2 regions of the Xanthomonas sp. 60 genome follow, and region 2 is predicted to be linked to the other one. Evidence: riboswitches for the same ligand, from Rfam matches in the RefSeq annotation. Region 2 holds a riboswitch; the other holds the start of a gene.
The links. A riboswitch is a leader RNA that binds a small molecule or an ion and turns the genes downstream of it on or off. The one in region 2 is predicted to bind thiamine pyrophosphate.
Positions count from the first base shown of each region.

Region 1: another riboswitch for thiamine pyrophosphate. It lies ahead of FHY09_RS12865 (TonB-dependent siderophore receptor); the one in region 2 lies ahead of thiC (phosphomethylpyrimidine synthase ThiC).

Region 1 is NZ_JAASQW010000006.1:69,187-79,912, forward strand. Features, by position in the region: gene FHY09_RS12850 (ATP-dependent helicase) at 1-3,062, opposite strand, end outside; gene FHY09_RS12855 (methyltransferase family protein) at 3,122-3,583, opposite strand; gene FHY09_RS12860 (phosphotransferase) at 3,671-4,801, shown strand; TPP riboswitch at 4,841-4,936, shown strand; gene FHY09_RS12865 (TonB-dependent siderophore receptor) at 5,008-7,179, shown strand; gene pnuC (nicotinamide riboside transporter PnuC) at 7,176-7,751, shown strand; gene FHY09_RS12875 (hypothetical protein) at 7,763-8,242, opposite strand; gene FHY09_RS12880 (hypothetical protein) at 8,253-8,735, opposite strand; gene FHY09_RS12885 (serine hydrolase domain-containing protein) at 8,986-10,182, shown strand; gene FHY09_RS12890 (nucleotide triphosphate diphosphatase NUDT15) at 10,245-10,667, opposite strand.
Region 2 is NZ_JAASQW010000002.1:631,409-642,134, reverse strand. Features, by position in the region: gene ilvG (acetolactate synthase 2 catalytic subunit) at 1-467, opposite strand, end outside; gene ilvC (ketol-acid reductoisomerase) at 507-1,481, opposite strand; gene ggt (gamma-glutamyltransferase) at 2,053-3,717, shown strand; gene FHY09_RS06755 (BCCT family transporter) at 4,072-5,649, opposite strand; TPP riboswitch at 5,841-5,939, shown strand; gene thiC (phosphomethylpyrimidine synthase ThiC) at 6,036-7,898, shown strand; gene FHY09_RS06745 (ion channel) at 7,995-8,672, shown strand; gene FHY09_RS06740 (winged helix-turn-helix domain-containing protein) at 8,927-10,726, shown strand, end outside.

The DNA.
Region 1 (10,726 bases), on a different contig from region 2:
AACACGGCGGGGATATCGCGTGGCAGGCGGACCCCCAGCGCATCACGCAAGCGCGCGCCATCCTCCACGGCCGCCCAGTGCGGCTGCGCGGCGAGGTCAAAGGCAATCACGCGCTGCACCTGTCGCAGTTCGGCCAGCAGCGACTCCACCGCAGGGCCATCGGGCTGCAGCCGTGCAGTGATGGCGTTGACCGTCAACGGGCCCAGTTCGCGCAGCAGGTCGGCGATGCCCTCCCGGCCTTTCGCCTGCCTCCCGGGCGCAGTGCGCTGCAGTTCGGCCTGCACCTGCGCCACCACGGCCGGATCAAGCAGTTCGCCCACGTCGACCTGCCCGAGCAGGTCACCCAGCAGCGCGCTGTCCAGGGCAAGCACGGATGCGCGGCGTTCGGCCAATGGCGTATCGCCGTCGTACATGAACTCGGCCACGTAGCCGAACAACAGGTTGGCGGCAAACGGCGAGGGCGTTTCAGTGGTCACTTCCACCAGGTCCACCGCGCCTGCGGTCAGGCGCTGCATGAGCGCATCGAGTGCCTCCAGGTCATAGACATCCTGCAGGCACTCACGCGCGGTCTCGATCAGGATGGGGAACTCCGGCCACGTGCGTGCCACCTGCAGCAGCTGGCCCGCACGCAGGCGCTGCTGCCAGAGCGGTGAGCGCCGACCCGGCGCGCGGCGCGGCAGCAGCAGCGCGCGCGAGGCACACTCGCGGAAACGCGCGGCGAACAGGGCCGAGCCCCCCACGGCCCCGGTGATGAGGCGGCGCAGCCGCTCAGGCTCGAACAGGAACAGCTCCGCACCGGGCACGCGACCGGTGGTCTCCGGAAGGCGCGCCACGATGCCATCATCGCTGGACACCACCGCCGGATCGATGCCCCAGCGTTCGCGCAGGCGCTCGGCCACCGCCAGCGCCCAAGGGTCGTGCACGCGACGCCCGTAAGGCGAGTGCAGCATGATGCGCCAGTCACCCAGCTCGTCACGGCAGCGTTCCACCACCAGGCGCGCATCGGTGGGCAGCACGCCGGTCGCTTCGCGCTGCTCGCCCACCAGCGTGAGCATGTTGGCGATGGCATTGGCATCCAGGCCAAGCGCCTGCAGATGCGTGTGCGGCGCATCGGGCGCGCCGTCCAGGCAGGCCTCCAGCGTGGCAAGGAACGCGCCGATGCCCGCCCCCAGCTCAGCGGGCCGGCCGGCCCCTTCGCCCCGCCAGAACGGAAGCCGCGCCGAACGCCCCGGCGCGGGCGTCACCACCACCTGGTCGTGGGTGATCTGGTCGATGCGCCACGAGGTTGCGCCGAGGGTGATCACATCGTTCACGCGCGACTCGTGGACCATTTCTTCGTCCAGTTCGCCCACCCGCCGCGAACCGGCACGCTCCTCGCCTTCGGGCAGCATCACACTGAACATGCCGCGGTCCGGGATGGTGCCGCCGCTGGTCACGGCCAGCTGTTTCGCACCGGGGCGCGCGCTCAGCTCGCCGGTCTGGCGGTTCCAGACCAGGCGCGGCCGGAAGCCGGCGAAATCATCGGAAGGGTAGCGTCCGGCCAGCATGTCCAGCGTGGCATCGAAGGCACTGCGGGGCAGCGTGCGGTAGGGGGCGGCGCGGCGCACGCAGGCATACCAGGCCTCCACCTGCAGCGGTTCCATGGCCACCGCCGCCACGGTCTGCTGGGCCAGCACGTCGAGTGGGTTGCGCGGCGGATCGAGCGCTTCGATGCGGCCGGCCAGCATGCCGTCCACCGCCACGGCGGCATCGATGAGATCGCGCCGCGTACGCGGGTAGATGCGCCCGGACGAAACGCCCCCCACCTGGTGCCCGGCACGTCCCACCCGCTGCAGCGCGCTGGCCACCGAGGGCGGTGCCGCCACCTGGATCACCCGGTCCACCAGGCCCATGTCGATGCCCAGCTCCAGGCTGGAGGTGGCCACCACGCAGCGCAGCGCACCGGATTTCAGCGCCTGCTCGATCTCCGCGCGCTGTTCCTTGGATACCGAACCGTGGTGCGAGCGTGCGATCAGCGCGGTCGGTGGCAGCACGCGGTTGACCGTGCTGCCGGTGAACGAACCCAGCGCAGTGGGCCGTTCATGGGGGCTGGGCGCTGCAGCCTCCAGACGCTCGGCATACAGTTCGTTGAGGCGGGCGGTGAGCTTTTCAGCCACGCCACGGGAGTTGGCGAACACGATCGTGGAGCGGCTCTGCAGCACTTCATCGAGGATGCTCGCTTCCACGTGCGGCCAGATGGAGTTGGCCCGGCTGCCGCCCTCGCGTCCGCCGGGCAGGCCACGTGCCGGCAGGTCGGCCATGTCCTCGACCGGCACCACGATGCGCAGGTCCAGCTGCCGCGTGGACGGTGGGTTGACGATCGTCACTGGCCGGTCACCGCCGAGGAACGCGGCCACCTGCTGCTCGGGCCGCACCGTGGCCGACAGCCCGATCCGCTGCGCCGGCACCTGCAGCAGGTCCTCCAGCCGCTCAAGGCTGAGCGCGAGGTGCGAACCGCGCTTGCCACCGGCGACCGCGTGGATCTCGTCGATGATCACCGTGTGCACATGGCGCAGGGTTTCCCGCGCCTTCGAGGTGAGCATCAGGAACAGTGATTCGGGCGTGGTGATCAGGATGTCCGGCGGGCGCCGCAGCAGCCGCGCGCGTTCGCTGGTCGCGGTATCGCCGGTGCGCAGCCCCACGCTGAGGGCCACCGCCGCATCGCCGCCCCGCGCACGCGCGGCGGTGATGCCCTCCAGAGGCACCTGCAGGTTGCGCTGCACGTCCGCGCCGAGTGCCTTGATCGGTGAGATGTACAACACGCCGGTGCGGTGGACCGGCCTGGCCTCCGGCGCGTGGCGGTGCTCCCGGTCGCGCTGTGCGAACAGCTGGTCGATGGCGTGCAGGAACGCGGCGAGGGTCTTGCCCGAGCCGGTCGGTGCGATCACCAGCGTATGCTCCCCGCGCGCGATCGCCGACCACGCCGCATCCTGGACGGCGGTGGATCCGGGGAAATGCGCCGCGAACCACGCCCGGGTAGCCGGGCTGAAGGCGGACAGGGCGTTGGGGGCGACGGTGGGCATGAACTACGATGATAGAGCGCCGGGTGCAGCGTTCCGTGAGACCCAGGCGCCATGGCGCCTCATAGCCATCGACGCACGCGCCTGCAGTAGGTGACATACGCCTGGCCGAACCGGCGCGTCAATGCGCGTTCTTCCGGCAGAATCTGGAATCTGGTGACCCACAGGCAATAGAACATCATGCCGATCAGCGCTGCGGGATCGCGTAGCCACAGCGTCCAGGCCAACAGCATGAGCATGTGCCCAAGGTACATCGGGTTCCGGGTGTGGGCATGTATGCCTGTAGTAACGAGAGCGGCAACCCTGTCCGGATGAAGCGGGTTGACCGTCGTCCCCGCCTTGCGGAATGCGAGCTTTGGGACAATGTTGAATGTCAACCCGATGCCAAAGATCATCATCGCCGCGGCGGCCGTACCAGCATCGGCCACGCGGAGAACCGGCACCCGCCCCACCGCCCACCACGCAAGCGCAGCCGCGATGAGCATGATCAGCGGGGGTGGAATGCGGGCTTCGAATGTGGGCATCAGCAACTCTCGTGTTTGCATGGGGGATAGTATGGCGCTCGCTTTACCCGTCAGCCCTCTCACTGTGTCTTCCTCCGTCCGCTTCCCATGACCGACAGTTCCCACCGCGTGCAGGGCCTCAGCAACGACGAAGTCGCTGCGGACTGGGCACCGATCAGCAGCGATGAACTGACGCGCCTGCGCAGCGACTATCCCCAGCTGGACGGTGACTGCCAGCTGCTCTGGCACAGTCCGCGGCCGATGTCCGCCGCGGCCCTGGTGCAGGCGCCCTCACAACGCGTGTTCGTCAAGCGTCACCATCCGCGCGTGCGCACGGCGCCGACCCTGCGCGAGGAGCACCGGTTCATCGCGCATCTCGCTGCCGCCGGACTGCCCGTCGTCTCGGTGCTGTCTACGCACGCCGGCGATACCGCACTGGCGACCGGCGATGGCACCTATGAACTGCACAGCGTGCCAGCCGGCGAGGACCGCTACCGGGATGCGTCGTCGTGGACGCCACCGACCACCCTGGCCGATGCCGCCGCGCTCGGCGCGATGCTGGCGCGCCTGCATGATGGCGCGGCGGACTATCAGGCACCCCAGCGCAGCACGCATGTCCTGGTGGCGCGCGATGACCTGATCCGTGCCGAGGATCCGTTGGCCGCGCTGGAGGCGCAGTTGCACGAGCGCCCTGGGCTCGCCAGTTACCTGGCACGCCGGCCATGGCAGGCGGAGCTGCGGCGCAGCGTGCTGCCGTGGCACGCCCGCGTGGTGGCGCGCGCCGCCGCCGAGCCCGTGCTGTGGGCCCACAACGATCTGCACGTGTCCAACCTGCTGTGGCGGCCCGGCCTGCCCGACGTCAGTGCCGTGCTGGACTTCGGCCTGGCCTCCCCCACCAGCGCGCTGTTCGACCTGGCCACGGCGATCGAACGCAATGCGGTGGCGTGGCTGGAACTGGACCAGGGACGGCCTGCGGCGCGCCCGGCCATGGCTCTGGCGCTGCTCGGGGGTTACCGCCGCGTGCGTCGGCTGGCGGCTGCACAGGTGCACCTGCTGGCTGATCTGCTGCCGGTGGTCCACCTGGATTTCGCCCTCTCCGAAGTCGAATACTTCCACGCGGTGACCGGCTCTGACGCGAACGCGGACGTGGCCTACCACACCTTCCTGCTCGGTCACGCCGACTGGTTCGGCGGTGGTGAAGGGCGCGCGCTGCTGGACGCGCTGCACGCGGCCGCCTGACCCCACGCTCGCATTGCGGGCCGCTTTGGTGTGAAATAGGCCCTGAAGCGGGGGTGCCTGGATCTGCCAGGCTGAGAGAGTCCCTTGGAACCTGATCCGGTTTGCACCGGCGTAGGGAGCTTTGAGTGCCACCCCACCCCCCTTCACGGCCGGGTGCGCGTGCGCGCCTTCGCTTCGTCTCCCTGTCCTGGCTGATGACGAACCGAATGAACCGCTGCCTTCGCCCCACGCTGTTGACCGTCGCGCTCTGCGCCGCGCTTCCCCTGCATGCCAATGCCGCTCCGGAGGCTGCGGGGCAACGGTCGCCGACCGAACTGGCGGCCGTGCGCGTGGAGGCCGAGCAGCAGGTTGCGCCGCCGCCGCAGGCCACCGCGTTCGGGCCGGGTGACTGGCACGACACGCCCGCCTCGGTGAACGTGCTCGACCGCGCGCTGCTCGACAGCCGCCAGGTGCGCACCCTCAGCGAGCTGGCCAGCAATGACGCCTCGCTCGGCGACAGCTATGCACCGGTCGGCTATTACCAGAACATCGCCATCCGCGGCTTCCCGCTGGATTACGGCACCGGCTACCGGTTCAACGGGCTGGCGGTCACCGGCGAGCAGCGCCTGGCTTTGGAGAACATCCAGCAGGTGGAAATCCTCAAGGGCGAGGCGGGCCTGGCCGCGGGCGTGCTGGCGCCAGGTGGTCTGGTCAACTACGTCGGCAAGCGCACGGCGGACGTCCGTACGCTCACGCTCGGCACGGATTCGGAAGGCTCGCGCTATGCCGCCCTGGATGTCGGCCACTGGCTGACGCCGCGGTTCGGCGTGCGATTCAACGCCGCCTGGGACGACAGCGCCTCCTACATCGATCATGCCGACGGACGCCGCAACTTCTACGCGCTCGCCACCGACTGGCTGATCAGCGACCGTGCGCGCCTGGACGTGGACATCAACTACCAGACCAGTGCACAGCGTTCGGCGTCGGGCTACCAGCTGCTGGGTGGCGTGGCGCTGCCGGGCGAAGTCGACCGATCGCGCATGCTGGGCTACCAGGCGTGGCAGCAGCCGGTGGGCATCGACAGCACCAACCTCACTGCAGTGCACACGTACGCGTTCAACGAGCGCTGGGAATCACGCGTTTCCGCCAGCCACAGCCGCTCGGTGATCGATGACAACGTGGCATTCGCCTACGGCTGTTTCTATGCCGCCCAATGTGCCGATGGCAGCGTGCCGGGCCAGTTCTTCGCACCCGATGGCGACTACGATATCTACGATTACCGCAGCCCGGACGACACGCGCATCAACCGCGAACTGCGCGCCGAACTGCGTGGCCGCTTCACCACAGGCCGCGTGCAGCATCAGCTGACCTTCGGCGTGGATGCCTTCGACCGCACCGTGGACAAGCGCCGCAACGTCAACGAGTACGTCGGCACGGCGAACATCGGTGATGCACGGGTGCCTGCCTTTGCGCCCTCGCCGCTGCTGCCGGGGCCTTCGGTCAAGCGCCTGGACAGCCGCCAGCGCGCCGCATTCGTGCTCGACCGCATCCAGTTGGGCGACGATTGGCAGTGGCTTGCCGGTGGACGCTTCGTGCATCTGGATGAGCGCGCCTACGACAAGCGCGGCACGCCGGAGCGCCAGAGCACGCTGTCGCGGTTCCTGCCGCAGACCGCGCTGGTGTGGCGCGCGACCGGCCAGCTCAACGTGTACGCCAGCTACGTGCGCGGCATCGCACTCGGTCAGGAGGCGCCGTTCTGGACCTCCAACGAAGGCGAGTTCCTGCCCTCGGTGCTGTCGCGACAGCTCGAGGTAGGCCTCAAGTACGCGCCCTCCGAGGCCCTCGCGCTGGGCGCGGCGGTGTTCCGGACCTCCCAGCCCTACCAGTTCGCCCAGCCCGATGACAGCGCCGTGGGCTTCACCTTCGTGCAGCGGGGGCAACAGACGCATACCGGCCTGGAGCTCACGGCCAACGGCAGCGTGGCCGACCGTCTTGAGGTCACCGCCAGTGCCAGCGTGCTGCAGGCGCGTGCACGTGATGCCGGCACCCCGCAGTACGAAGGCCACCAGCTGATCAACGTGCCGAAGGTCCGCGCGGCCGTGCACGTGGATTACAGCCTGCCTTCCGCCGACAACGTGGGCATCACCGGGGGATGGCGGTACGCCTCCTCCAACGTCGCCACGCCCGAGGGCGGCGTGCGTGCGCCGAGCTACAGCGTGTTCGATCTGGGCCTGCGCCTGAAGCAGCGCATCGGCGAGCACCCGCTGACGTGGCGGCTGTCGGTGGACAACGTGTTCGACCGGTTCTACTGGCGTGATACCGGCAGCAGCGCAGGCGATTACTACCTGTTCGCCGGTGCGCCGCGCCAGGCGCGGCTGTCGGTGACGATCGGGCTATGAACGCCACGCTGCTGGAATGGTCGGCCGCGCTGCTGAGCCTGGCGGGCGTGTGGCTGATGACCCGCCGCGTGCGCCTGGCCTGGCCGGTCGGACTGGTGTCGGTGGGCCTGTATGCGCTGGTGTTCGTGGAGGCCCGCCTCTACTCGGACACTCTGCTGCAGATCGCCTTCGGTGGCTTCCTGGTGTACGGCTGGATCAACTGGCGTGGGCATCTGGAGGACGATGGGCGCGTGGGCATCGTGGCGCTGCCGAGACCGCGCATGCTGCGCGACCTGGGCGTCGGGGTGGTGTTCGGCGCGGTCCTCGGCGCGCTGATGCACGCCCATACGCAGGCGGCGCTGCCCTGGCTGGATGCCCTGCTCGCCGCGCTGAGCCTGGTGGCGCAGTGGTGGCAGGCGCGGCGGCACGCGGCAGCGTGGTGGCTGTGGATCGCGGTGGACCTGGTCTACGTCGGGATGTACCTGGTGAAGTCGCTGCACGTCACCGCTGCGCTGTACCTGGTATTCACCGCCGTGGCAGTGATCGGGCTGCGCGCCTGGAACGCGAGCGCACGCCAGGCGGCCGTGGCCTGACCCCGGGTGCTTCAGTCGAGCGCCTGCAGCGTTGCGGCGTCGCCGCTGCCATCAACCCTTACCCGGCTGCCCACGCTCAGGCCCTGGACCTGTTGCCGCGGCTGGGTCAGCGACAGGACACGTCCTTTGTCCAGGCGCACCTTCACCATGTACCGGGTGGTGGGGCCGGTCCCCACGATGCGCTCGCCGATCGCCCCTCCGATCTCATCGCCCTTGTCGGCGGCCACGGCCGCGACGGCAAGCCCTGCATCGCTGTGGCCTCCCAGGGTCAGACCCGCACTTGCCGCGACACCGCCGAGCTTGCCGAGCCGCTCGCCCCACGTGCGCCCGCGCCGGGTCACATCGGAGGTGTCTTCGCCGCGGTTCTCGATCGGCTGTACTGCTTCGACGGTGCCCTCGCGCGAAGCCGCCTGCGCCGCTGGCGCAGCGGTGGCCGCGCCGATTGAAAGGGCAAGGAGAAGCCCTGCGGTACGGATCGGCGTTGCTTTCATGTCCTGTCCTTCAGTGCGGTGTCGAGGTGCTGCTGGGGCCCACGATGTCCTGGTCGCACTCCGTGCCCGAGTAGTCCCACTGACGGATCACGCCTTCGCTGTCAGCGATGTAGGTGATGTCGCAGCGGTGTTTGAGCGGATGGTGGATCTCGTCGTAGACGATCGGAGTGAAGTGGGGAATCTGCACATTGTTCTGCACGGTGACGCCCAGCAGATCCCCGCCGGACACACGGACCCGCTCGGTCCACGCCGGCGTGTTCGTACTCCAGGTGTAGCGGGTCTGCTGCGTCTGCTCGTCTTCCACGATCTGCACCCGGCCACCATCCACGCGGAGCTGGAGCAGAAGCTCGGACGCATCGCGCCCGAGCCAGGCATGCGCTTTCGCGCGCGCCTCGGCGCCCAGCTCCGAGGCCCCGGCCGCGGTGCAGGCAAGGCAGGGGAGCAGCACCGCGCAGCGCAGCAGTCCCATCAGTGTGGTGGCGCACGCACTCATTTTCAGGACTCCTTCGCGTCCGTGCAGGGAGGCATGGATGCACGTACGCGGTCTGCGGTGACGACGTCAGTGCATGCAAGGCGAGAAGCGTAGTTTGGCCACGCAGGCGTCGGCAAGGCTGGAGGCGACAGAATTCTGATAAACCGTCTACGTGCTCGGCGACATCCAGGCGGCCGGCCCATGACTTTCGCCACTGCAGCTTGACTACACATGTAGTCAAGCTGGACGGCCTTGTCCAGGAAGACCGCCGATGTACCGTTTGCCTGCCTTGCTCGTGTTTCTTTTCGCAGGACTGCTGGCGCCCCGCGCGGAGGCTGCCCCGCCCCCGGCCCAAGACGTCCTCGAGCGGATCGCCGGTCACGCCGCCGCGGCACATTCCGATGCGCTGCTCATCCAGCACGGTGGGACCACCCTGCTGAGCCACTCGACCCACGGTGCCTTCGAGCCCGTCCCCCTGATGTCGGCAACCAAGTCGGTGGTCGCACTGGCCATCGGCCTGTTGATCACAGAGGGCCGGCTCGCCTCTCTCGATGAGCCGGTCAGCACCCTCTATCCCGAATGGCGGCAGGGTCGCAAGCGTGACATCACGGTGCGCATGTTGATGGACCACACGTCCGGCCTGCAGAACATCGCCAATGCCGGCGCGGAACTGGAAGGCGCGCCCGATCTGGTCGCGCTCGCGCTCGCTGCGGAACTGGCGAGCGATCCCGGAACAACGTTTTCCTATAACAACAAGGCCACCAATCTGCTTGCAGGCATTGTCGAGCGTCTGGCCGGGCAGCCCATCGATACCTACGTCGCCGAACGGATCTTCGCGCCGCTTGGCATCACCGCTCATGCGTGGTTGAAGGACAGCGCCGGCACGCCGATGGGCATGGCGGGCCTTTCACTATCCGCACCCGACCTGGCCAGGCTCGGACGGCTGGTGCTGGACGGCGGCAGGGCGCCGGATGGCACCCAGCTGCTCGATCCGATGTTCGTCCAGGCGCTTACCGCACAGAGCAGCCGCTCACCCGACGTCGGCCTGCTCTGGTGGCGTATCCCGGCCTGGGAGCGCTTCGTGCTGGATGACCGGGCCGCCGCCGTGCTCGACAGCCACGGCGTGGCCCGTGATGTGCGCGAGGCGGTGCTGGCCGCGCAGGGCCAGCGTTTCGACAGTCGTCAGGCCCTGACCGCGTTCCTCGCCGAACGCCTTGGCACCGCCTGGCAGGAACGCTATGGGGCGGAGATCACCGGGCGCGGGATCCGGCTGGTTGACCTGTTCGAGCAGACACGCGGACCCATCCAGGCCTATGCCGCGAACGGGTTTCTCGGCCAGTTCCTGGTCATCGTGCCGGAGAAGGATCTGGTGGCCGTACGCCAGATCCATCGCCGTGAGGATCATGGGGCCCAGGACGACTATGCCGGGTTCACCGCCGACCTCATCGCACTGGCCGACGCACTCTGAGCGACCCCCGGCATCAAGCGCGGCCAGGCACCCCGGCGCAAGTCCCAGCGGTGCCTTCGGGTTCACGCCAGCGGCGAATAACCGGATGCCACCAGGTGCTGCAGCGGTGCGAACAACGGTTCGGGCAGCGCGTCCCACGCGCACCACGTCCAGGCCTCGCATTTGTCCGGCTCCATGACGTGGGCGCGTGCGGTGTCCGGCACGCGCGCGACGACGAAGCAGGTGACATAGTGCCGGCCGACGTCCGGCATGACCGTGCTGGTGTAAGGCGCCGGCGTCACCGCCAGCAGCGCCAGCCCGGTTTCTTCGGCGGTCTCCCGGCGCGCGCAGTCCTCCACGGTTTCACCGAACTCCAGATGCCCGCCGGGCGCAGCCCAGGTGCCCGCCCCATGCGACCCCCGCCGCTTGCCAAGCAGCACCTTGCCGTCGCGCACGATCAGCACGCCAACGCCTACGTGGACGGATTCAGCAACAGCGGATGACATGGTCTCGGGTCTGTTGGGGCACTCGACATACGTTAACAGGTCGAGGCGGCTCAGGACCC
Region 2 (10,726 bases):
CGGGCCACGCGGAAGGCTTCGGACACCACGCGCGGCAGGTCGTCGACATGGCGTACCAGCCAACTGTGCTTGACGATGGGCAGCGTGAGGCCGAAGACATCCAGCTCCTGGAACGCATCGGTGCCCAGCAGCGGGGTGGCGACCTGGCCGGTGATGCAGACCATCGGCACCGAATCCAGCATGGCATCGGCGATGCCGGTGACCAGGTTGGAGGCCCCCGGGCCAGAGGTGGCGATGCACACGCCGACACGTCCACTGGCACGCGCGAACCCGTTGGCGGCCAGCGCGGCACCCTGTTCGTGGCGGACCAGCACGTGCTTGAGCCGCGAATCCACCAGCGCATCGTAGAACGGCATGATGGTGCCGCCGGGGTAGCCGAACAGCGTCTGCACGCCTTCGGCTTCCAGCGCCTGGGTCAGCCAGCGCGCGCCATTGGGCGTTGTGCTGCGTTGTGCGGGGTTGTTCATGGGAAACCTTGCAGAACAGAGGGGGAGGGGCCGCGCCGGTTACGCGGCCTGGCCTTGCAGCCAGACCATCCTGGCGCGCAGTTCCTTGCCCACCTTCTCGATCGGGTGGTCCAGGTCGGCCTGCTTGTAGCGGTTGTAGTTCGGCAGCCCGGCTTCGTACTCGGCGACCCAGTTCTTGGTGAACGTGCCGTCCTGGATGTCCTTCAGGACCTCCTTCATGCGCGCCTTGGTGCCCGCATCGATCACGCGCGGACCACTGACGTAGTCACCGTACTGCGCGGTCTCGGAGATGAACTCGAGCATCCGCGAGATGCCGCCCTCGTAGAACAGATCGACGATGAGTTTCAGCTCGTGCAGGACCTCGTAATAGGCGATCTCCGGCTGGTAGCCGGCTTCCACCAGCGTCTCGAAGCCGGCCTGCACCAGGGCCGATGCACCGCCGCACAGCACGGCCTGCTCGCCGAACAGGTCGGTTTCGGTTTCTTCCTTGAACGTCGTGCGGATCAGGTTCGCGCGCGCGCCACCCAGGCCGGTGGCGTAAGCCACCGCGTGCGCTGCTGCGTTGCCGCTGACATCCTGGTGCACCGCCCAGATGCACGGCACACCGCGTCCGATTTCGTACTCGCGACGAACCAGTGCGCCCGGGCCCTTGGGCGCCACCAGCACCACGTCCAGGTCTTCGCGCGGGGAGATCATGTCGAAGTGGACGTTCAGGCCGTGGGCGAACAACAGGCACGCACCGTGCTTCATGTTCGGCGCCAGCACCTCCTCGTAGAGCTTCTTCTGCACCATGTCCGGCGTCAGCACCGCCACCAGGTCCGCGTCCTTCACCGCTTCGGCCGGGGGCTGGACGATGAAGCCATCGGCCTTCGCCTTCACTTCGGTCGGGCCGCCGGGCCGCAGGCCGATCACCACTTCGTAGCCGGATTCGCGCAGGTTCAGCGCATGCGCGCGGCCCTGGCTGCCATAGCCGACGACGGCGATCTTGGTCTTGGGCAGGTCATTGGTGCTCATCGGGAGGGTTTCCTTGCAGGAGTGGGGCGGAGGGAGAAACGAAGCCGGGGCGCTGAAACGAAAAAACCCGCGCCGGGTCCGGTGCGGGTTCTGATCGAGTACCTGTGTGTCTGTTGGTTACACGCTGGCTCGTCCCGCTCCGGTGGGCTGGCTAATAAGTACGAGGGCGAGGAGCGAACGCAGCGAAGCGGCGCCGCGGGACGCGGGCCCTGGGTTCGTCGGCATGGGTGTGTGGCGCTGCAACATGGGTCCGAGGAAACCACGCGGGTTTCGTCGATGTCAACCCTGGTGCACCTTCGTGCGATGGTTGCCGGTGAATCAACGGCAATCCCTTGCGGGGTCTGCTTTGTTACCGCTGAAACTGCCTCGCCGGGCGACACCGGCGAAGGCTGTCCGCGACATCCGCGCAGGTCGTCCACCCCCAGCAGCGGCCCTTGCATGACCAATGCGGGATACCCAACGCCGCGCGGACAGGCGAGGATCAGTCAACCTCTTTTCCCTGCAAGGCCATCCTGTGACCCGACGACTCACCCGCGGCGTGCTCGCCGCTGCACTCCTGGCCACACTGCCGATGCTGGCCGGCGCGGCCGACCGCATCACCGGCCACGGCTTTGCGACCCGCTCCGAAGTCATCGCCCCGCACGCCATGGCGGCGACATCGCAGCCGCTGGCCACGCAGATCGCGCTGGATGTGATGAAGCAGGGCGGCAGCGCGGTGGATGCGGCGATTGCCGCCAACGCGGCGCTGGGCCTGATGGAACCGACCGGCAACGGGATCGGCGGCGACCTGTTCGCAATCGTCTGGGACCCGAAGACGCAGAAGCTGCACGGTTACAACGGGTCGGGCCGCTCCCCGAAGTCGCTGACGCTGGCGGAGTTCCAGCGCCGTGGACTGAAGGAGATTCCGGCCACCGGTCCGCTTCCGGTATCCGTGCCGGGGGCCGTGGACGGCTGGTTCGCGCTGCACGAACGCTTCGGGCGCAGGCCGATGGCGGAGAACCTGGCACCGGCCATCCGCTATGCCCGGGAAGGCCATCCCGTGGCCGAGGTCATCGCCTACTACTGGGACCGCTCGGTGCCGCGGCTCTCGCCGCAGCCGGGCTTCACCGAGCAGTTCACCCTTAAGGGCCGTGCACCGCGCAAGGGCGAGCTGTGGAAGAACCCGAACCTGGCCGACACACTGCAGCGGATCGCCGATGGCGGTCGTGACGCGTTCTACAAGGGCGACATCGCGCGCACCATCGACGCCTTCTTCAAGGCGAATGGAGGGTTCCTGAGCTATGAGGACATGGCCGCGCACCAGGGTGAGTGGGTCGAGCCGGTAAGCAGCAACTACCGTGGCTATGACGTGTGGGAACTGCCACCCAACAGCCAGGGCATCGCCGCCCTGCAGATCCTCAACGTGCTGGAGGGCTATGACTTCTCCAAAATCCCCTTCGGCTCTCCTGAGCACGTGCACCTGTTCGTGGAGGCGAAGAAACTCGCGTTCGCCGATCGGGCGCGTTTCTATGCGGACATGGCGTTCCAGCCGGTCGCGCCGGTGGCCCGGCTGATCTCCAAGGAGTATGCCGCGCAGCGCCGCGCGCTGATTTCCATGGACAAGGCGTTGAAGGAGGTACAGCCAGGGACGCCGAAGCAACTGGAGCAGGGCGACACGATCTACATGACGGTGGCCGATGCGGACGGGATGATGGTGTCGTTGATCCAGTCCAATTATCGCGGCATGGGCAGTGGCATGGCCCCGCCCGGGCTGGGATTCATCCTGCAGGACCGTGGCGAAATGTTCGTCCTGCAGAAGAATCATCCCAACGGCTACGCGCCGGGCAAGCGTCCCTTCCAGACCATCATCCCGGCCTTCATCACCAAGGACGGCAAGCCATGGGCGAGCTTCGGCGTGATGGGCGGAGCGATGCAGCCGCAGGGACATGCGCAGATCGTGATGAACCTGGTGGACTTCGGCATGAACCTGCAGGAGGCCGGCGATGCGCCGCGCATCCAGCACGAGGGGTCCACCGAGCCGGTCGGGCAGGCCACGGCGATGACTGATGGCGGTGAGGTCAACCTGGAAACAGGGTATCCGTATGAGACCGTGCGTGCGCTGATGCGCAAGGGCCATCGGGTGGTGTTTGCGGACGGGCCGTATGGCGGGTACCAGGCGATCATGCGGGACCCGGAAACGGGCGTGTATTACGGCGCCTCCGAGAGCCGGAAGGATGGGCAGGCGGCGGGCTACTGAGGCGCGGCGAACGGCGGGGCCCCTCGTGGCTGGCGGTTTCCAAAGGGGACGGGGGGCCGGGCGATGGGGTTGGGTGGGGGACGGCAAGAGCCGCATCCTGCGGGCCTTGTTTCGCGCCCTCCATGGCGCTCAACCCCCCAACCAGTCTCCACCGCCCGACCTACGACAGTTTCCGTGCACGTCAGCCACGGAAAAGAAGAATTGGAAAAGCAAGAACAGCAGCCACAACGGTAAAGCGACGCCGCACTGTGTCCGGGGCCCCGCCAGCGCGCAACCCCGCTGTTGCCCTGGAGGTTGCCCTTGCCGTTGCTCCTGCTCCAGCGGGTGCAGGGCCGCAGGCCCTGCCAATCCCCCTCAATCCCGATCGATCGCCCGCGCCGCTTCCACGCGTGTCTCTTCCTGCGCCGCCATCTCACGCTGGATCCACGACTCGATCATGTGCCGCGCGCGCTGCGCCCGTCGCCGCTCATGCGTCCATTCCTCATCCAGCACGCGGTACAGCGCCACCATTACCAGCACCATGAGCAACGCGAAGGGCAATGCCGCGATCGTGATCATCCCCTGCAAAGCTGCCAGCCCCCCGGCCAACAGCAGCGCCGCAGCGATCAGCGCGATACCGATGCCCCAGGCGAGCTTGCGCTTCAACGGTGGGTCTCCCGCTTCGTCGGTGGACATGCTCGCCAGCACGAGCACCGCCGAATCCGCCGACGTCACGAAGAAGATCATCAGCAGCACCAGCGCCACGCCGGAAAGCAGCAGGGGCAGCGGCAGACTGTCGAACATGGTGAACAGCACCGTCTCATACCCGTTGGCCAACGCCGCCACCAGGTCCACGTGACCAAAGATCTGTGACCACAACGCTGTGCCGCCAAACACCGAGAACCACACGAAACCCAGCACCGTCGGTGCGATCACCACGCCTACGACAAACTCGCGTACGCTGCGCCCGCGCGAGATCCGCGCGATGAACGACCCCACGAACGGTGCCCAGGCAATCCACCACGCCCAGTAGAAGATCGTCCAGTCGGCCACCCACGTGCTGCCGGAGAACGGCGACATCCGCAGGCTCATCGTCACCAGCTGGTTGAGATACGAACCCAGCGTGGTGGTGAAGGTGTCGAAGATGAAGCCGGTCGGTCCCAGCACCAGCACCATCGCCAGCAACAGCGCGGCCAGGCCGAGATTGAAGTTGGACAGCCATTTGATGCCCCGGTCCACGCCGCTCATCGTCGAGGCCATGTACAGCACGAAGGCAACCGCGATGATGACCAGCTGGGTGGGAATACCCGAAGCGATGCCGAAGACCCGCTCCATGCCGGCCGCGATCTGGATGGTGCCAAAGCCCAGCGTCGTCGCTACGCCAATCGCCGTTGCGACCACCGCGGCGATGTTCACCACCTGGCCGATCCAGCCCCGGTGATGGCGCCCGATGATCGGTTGCAGCATGTCGCTGACCAGTCCCCGGCCGTTGCGGTTGAACTGGAACCACGCCATGGCCAGGCCGATCAGCGCATAGATGGCCCACGGATGAAGGCCCCAGTGGAAAAATGCATAACGCATGGACGCACGCGCGGCGTCCATGCTCATCGGTGCCAACCCTTCAGGGGGCTTCACGAAATGCGAAACCGGCTCCGCGGCCCCCCAGAACACCAGGCCGATGCCCATGCCGGCCGCGAACAGCATCGACATCCAGCTGGCGCGGGAAAAGTCGGGCTCCGCGTCTTCACCGCCGATGCGCAGGTTGCCAAGCCGGCCGAAAGCGAGATACAGCAGGAAGGTCAGGGAAAGAAACACCACCAGCAGATACAGCCAGCCCGCGCCACGCACGACCTCGGCAAGCATCGCCTGGACGACGGAATTGAAAGGACCCGGCGCGAGGCCGGCGAGCAGCACCAGTGCGGCGACCAGTGCGATTGAAATACGAAACACCATGAAGGAGCTTCTCCGGTTCAGTGCATGAAGGAGCGAGCCAAAGCTTGCAGTACGCAGGGCGCATGCGCCGGCAGATGAGCCAGCGACAGTATCCTGCCTGAAGGCGCGCAACGCGGCGCGGGCAGGATTCTATACCGCGCGCCGTAATGGGCCCGTCAGCGTGCCTGCGTGCGGCGCATGTGCTGTAATGGCCTCTGAAGCGGGGGTACCGTGCTGTGCAGTGCGGTTGAGAGAGTCCCTTGGAACCTGATCCGGTTGATACCGGCGTAGGAAGCTTTGCAATGCCAGCAGTGCCGTGCGGACGCTCCGTGAGCGTCCGGTGGCGCGCGCGGCAATGCGCCGCCGCTTCGTCCCCGATATGCGACTTTCGCCCAGGACGATGCCCGATGACCTCACTGCCCAATTTGCTTCAGGATGATGCCCGCACGCTGTCCGCGTCCGTGACCCGACCCCTTTCCGGTTCGCGCCGGATCTATGTCGGCGGGTCGCGCCCCGATCTGCAGGTCCCCATGCGCGAGATCGTGCTGGGGCGCACGCCCACGCTGTTCGGTGGCGAAGAGAACGCGCCGTTGGCGGTCTATGACACCTCCGGTCCCTACACCGATCCGCAGGCACGGATCGACCTGTCCGCCGGGTTGCCGCCGCTGCGCGCGGACTGGGTGTGCGAGCGCGGGGATACCGCCCTGCTGCCGGCGCCAAGCTCGGCCTTCGGCCGTTCGCGGTTGGACGATGCGCGCCTGGACGCGGTGCGCTTCCCCGGCCGGCGCGCACCCCGGCGTGCGCGGGAGGGCGCCAATGTCACCCAGATGCACTACGCGCGGCGCGGCGTGATCACACCGGAGATGGAGTTCGTGGCCATCCGCGAGAACCAGCGCCTTCAGGCCGTGCAGGACGCCGGTCTGCTGCGCCAGCACCGTGGGCAATCCTTCGGTGCGTCGATTCCTGCGCGCATCACACCGGCCTTCGTGCGCGAGGAGATCGCACGGGGACGTGCCGTGCTGCCCAGCAACATCAACCACCCGGAAAGCGAACCGATGATCATCGGGCGCAACTTCCTGACCAAGATCAACGCCAACATCGGCAACAGCGCGGTATCTTCAGGCATCGCCGAAGAGGTGGAGAAGATGGTGTGGGCCATCCGCTGGGGCGGGGACACGGTGATGGACCTCTCCACCGGCAGGCACATCCACGAGACGCGTGAATGGATCCTGCGCAATGCACCGGTGCCCATCGGCACGGTGCCGATCTACCAGGCGCTGGAGAAGGTCGACGGCCGCGCCGAGGCGCTCACCTGGGAGATCTTCCGCGACACGCTGATCGAGCAGGCCGAGCAGGGCGTGGATTACTTCACCCTCCACGCCGGTGTCCTGCTGCGCTATGTGCCGCTCACCGCAGGCCGGGTCACCGGCATCGTTTCGCGGGGCGGCAGCATCATGGCCAAGTGGTGCCTGGCTCACCACCGCGAGAACTTCCTCTACACGCATTTCGAAGACATCTGCGAGATCATGAAGGCCTACGACGTGACGTTCTCGCTGGGCGATGGACTGCGCCCGGGCTGCATCGCCGATGCCAATGACGCGGCCCAGTTCGGCGAACTGGAAACGCTCGGCGAACTGACGAAGATCGCCTGGCAACACGACGTGCAGACCATGATCGAGGGCCCGGGCCACGTGCCCATGCATCTCATCAAGGAGAACATGGACAAGCAGCTCGAGGTCTGTGGCGAAGCGCCGTTCTACACGCTGGGCCCGCTGACCACCGACATCGCCCCGGGCTACGACCACATAACCAGCGCGATCGGCGCGGCGATGATCGGCTGGTATGGCACGGCCATGCTCTGCTATGTCACGCCGAAGGAACACCTGGGCCTGCCCAACCGCGAGGACGTGCGCGACGGCATCATGGCCTACCGCATCGCTGCACACGCCGCCGACCTGGCCAAGGGCCACCCTGGAGCGCAGGTGCGCGACAATGCGCTCAGCAAAGCACGCTTCGAGTTCCGCTGGCAGGACCAGTTCAACCTCGGCCTGGATCCCGAGAGGGCCCAGGCCTTCCATGACCAGACGCTGCCCAGGGACGCGCACAAGCTGGCCCATTTCTGTTCGATGTGCGGCCCCCACTTCTGCTCGATGAAGATCTCCCAGGAGGTGCGCGACAGCGCCGCCGCACAGGACGCGGCGGCCGAAGGCATGGCGGCCAAGGCCGCGCAGTTCCTGGCCGAGGGGGCGGAGGTGTATCACCGGCGGTAACACACGCGCGGCGGGGCAGGGCAGGCACGCACACCAGGGATGCCGGCGGCGCAGGCTTGCCGGTATCCTCGCGCCATCCTTCCTCCGGAATGCGCCATGTCGATCCCTCCCGCCGTGCGCTGGCTCGCCATTGCCCGCCGCCACCCCTCCGCGTGGCTGCTGGCCGTGCAGCTGCTGGGCGTGCTGCTGTACCCGGTGATGGACGACACCGCCGCGGGCCGCGCCGGCTTCGGGGTACTGGGCATCACCGTGCTGGGGCTGGCGCTGTGGGTGGTGCAGCGCAGCCCGGTGGGCATGTGGGCGGCGTTGCTGCTGGCGATTCCCTCGGTGGTGTTTTCCCTCAGCGCCGTCGTGTTCGACAAGCCCGCCCTGGGGATGGCCGCGCACGTGCTGGAGAGCCTGTTGTACTTCTACACGGCCGGCGCGTTGATCCTCTACATGCTGCAGGACCACAAGGTCACGCGCGATGAACTGTTCGCCGCCGGGGCCACGTTCACGCTGCTGGCATGGGGATTCGCCTTCGCATTTTCGGTCTGCCAGCAATGGTATCCCGGCAGTTTCCTCGCCCACAGTCCGGGCAATCTGCGCACGTGGATGGAGCTGCTTTATCTGAGCTTCAGTTTGCTCAGCGGGGTGGGCTTGAGCGATGTGGTCCCGGTGCATGCCCAGGCCCGCGCATTGGTAATGCTGGCGCAGTTTTCAGGGGTGATGTACGTCGCGCTCGTAGTGTCGCGCCTGGTCGGGCTGACGATCATCACCGCGCCGCGAAGCTGAATCCCAGATAAAAAATTCGCGCCTCGGGGGCGCGAATGTTACAGCAGTATTATCTGAATACGTGGGCGAGAGAGAGCCTGATGCTCACCGCAGCATGTGCAGTCAACCTGCATAGGCTAGTATTCGCGCGCTTCGAGGTTTTTGCTGTTTGGGCTGATGCTGTTTGCGGAGTCTGGCTTCTTGCCGTGTGTTGCAGGTGCGAGGACAGGGCAGAGATCTACAGCACCACCCTTGTCCTTCCATTGCACGGATACATGAGCACCACCGACGCCACTCCCTTCGATGCCGACATCCTGCGCATTGGCGAATGCACGGTCACGCTGTCCTCCCGCGAGGTGGTGGTGCCGGGCGTGCGCCGTGTACGGCGACTGACACCGAAGGCGATCGGCGTGCTGCGCGTGCTGGTGCGCAGTGACGGGCGCGTGGTGACCCGCGATGAGCTGTTCGCCGAGGTCTGGCCCGATACGCTGCCGACCAACGATGTGCTGACGCAGGCGGTGACCCAGCTTCGCAAGGCGTTCGCCGGCGATGACGAGGAGGGCACGGTCTACATCGAGACGATCGCCAAGACCGGCTACCGGTTGCGTGTGCCGGTGGTGGTGGTGGCCGAGCCGGCTGCGCCTGCACCTGAAGCTGTCCCGACAGTGGACCTTGAAACGCAAGGGGACACCCGCCCAGCCGCGGCCCCATCGCCCGCGCCGAAGTCGGCGCTCAGCAGCACCTGGCGGCGCATCCGTCGCACGGTCCTGGTGGCTGCAGGCCTGTGCCTGCTGTGCTCGGTGGTGGTGATGGGGTGGATGCTGCAGCGGCTTGCGCCGCAGTCACCGCTCGATGCCGCCGTCGGTGGTGGAACGCGGGTGCTCGGCAGCCCGGAGCGGCCGTACCGCCTGGTAACGGCCACCGCAGGATTCGAGACCTTCCCGAGCCTCTCGCCGGACGGTTCGCAGGTGAGCTACGAGGCCAGCAGCGAGGACGGGGTTGGCGGTGAGATCAAGGTGCAGACCTCGTCCAATGCGCCCGCACGGGTCTTGGTGGAGCGGCCCCAGGGCGCCTCGGATCGCTTTCCCACGTGGTCACCGGATGGGCGTGACATCGCCTTTGCGCGGTTCTCCGCCGATGGCCGCTGTGAGGTGCTGATCGCAAGCGCAACCGGCGGCAACGTGCGCCACGCCGCACGCTGTGATGGTACCGAACTGCTGAGCTTCGACTGGACGCCCGACGGGCACAGCCTGGTGTTCGGCAGCATGGTGGGGCCGTTCGGGCATCCGGGCATCCGCGTGCTGGAGCTGGCTACCGGCCGCTGGCGGCCTTTGCAGTACCCCGTACGCCCGGACGATTTCGACTACGCCCCGCGCTTCTCGCCGGACGGCCGCTGGCTGGTGTTTGTCCGCAATCCGCAGCTGGGCGATCTGTGGCGGATGCCCGCCGAGGGCGGCACGCCCGAGCAGCTGACCGATGACGCCGCTGAGATCCGCGGCTGGGCCTGGCTCGGCGACAGCCAGCACATCGTGTTCGGTCGCCGCGTCGACAGCGAAGTGCGCCTCTACCAGCTTGATACCGACCAGCGCACCTTGCGCGACATGGGCCTGGATGATGCGCAGTGGCCGGCGGTCGCACGTTCGGCAGGCGTGCTCGCGTTCGTACAGCGCAAGGCCCAGTTCGGTCTGTTCCGTGCCAGTGTGGACGGCAACCAGCCCCCCGAGCGCCTGCTTGCAGCCGGCGGGCGTGACAGCCAGCCGACCCTGGCACCGGATGGCAACCAGCTGGTGTTCGCCTCGGACCGCTCCGGTGTGTATTCCCTGTGGTGGACCGATCTGCAGCGGCCCGACTCGCTGCGCCCCATCGAAGGCCTGCGCCCGGAGGCACGGCAGCAGCCGGACTGGTCGTTGGACAGCCGGCACCTGCTGGTGCTGGGCCGTAATGACCAGGGCGAACCGCGGGTCTACGAGCTCTCGCCCCAGGACGAGCGGGTCACCGTGCTGCCCGTCCCGGTGGAGCGCCCGCTGCAGGCACTGTATGTCGGAGATCGCGACCGCCTCCTGCTGATCGAGCGC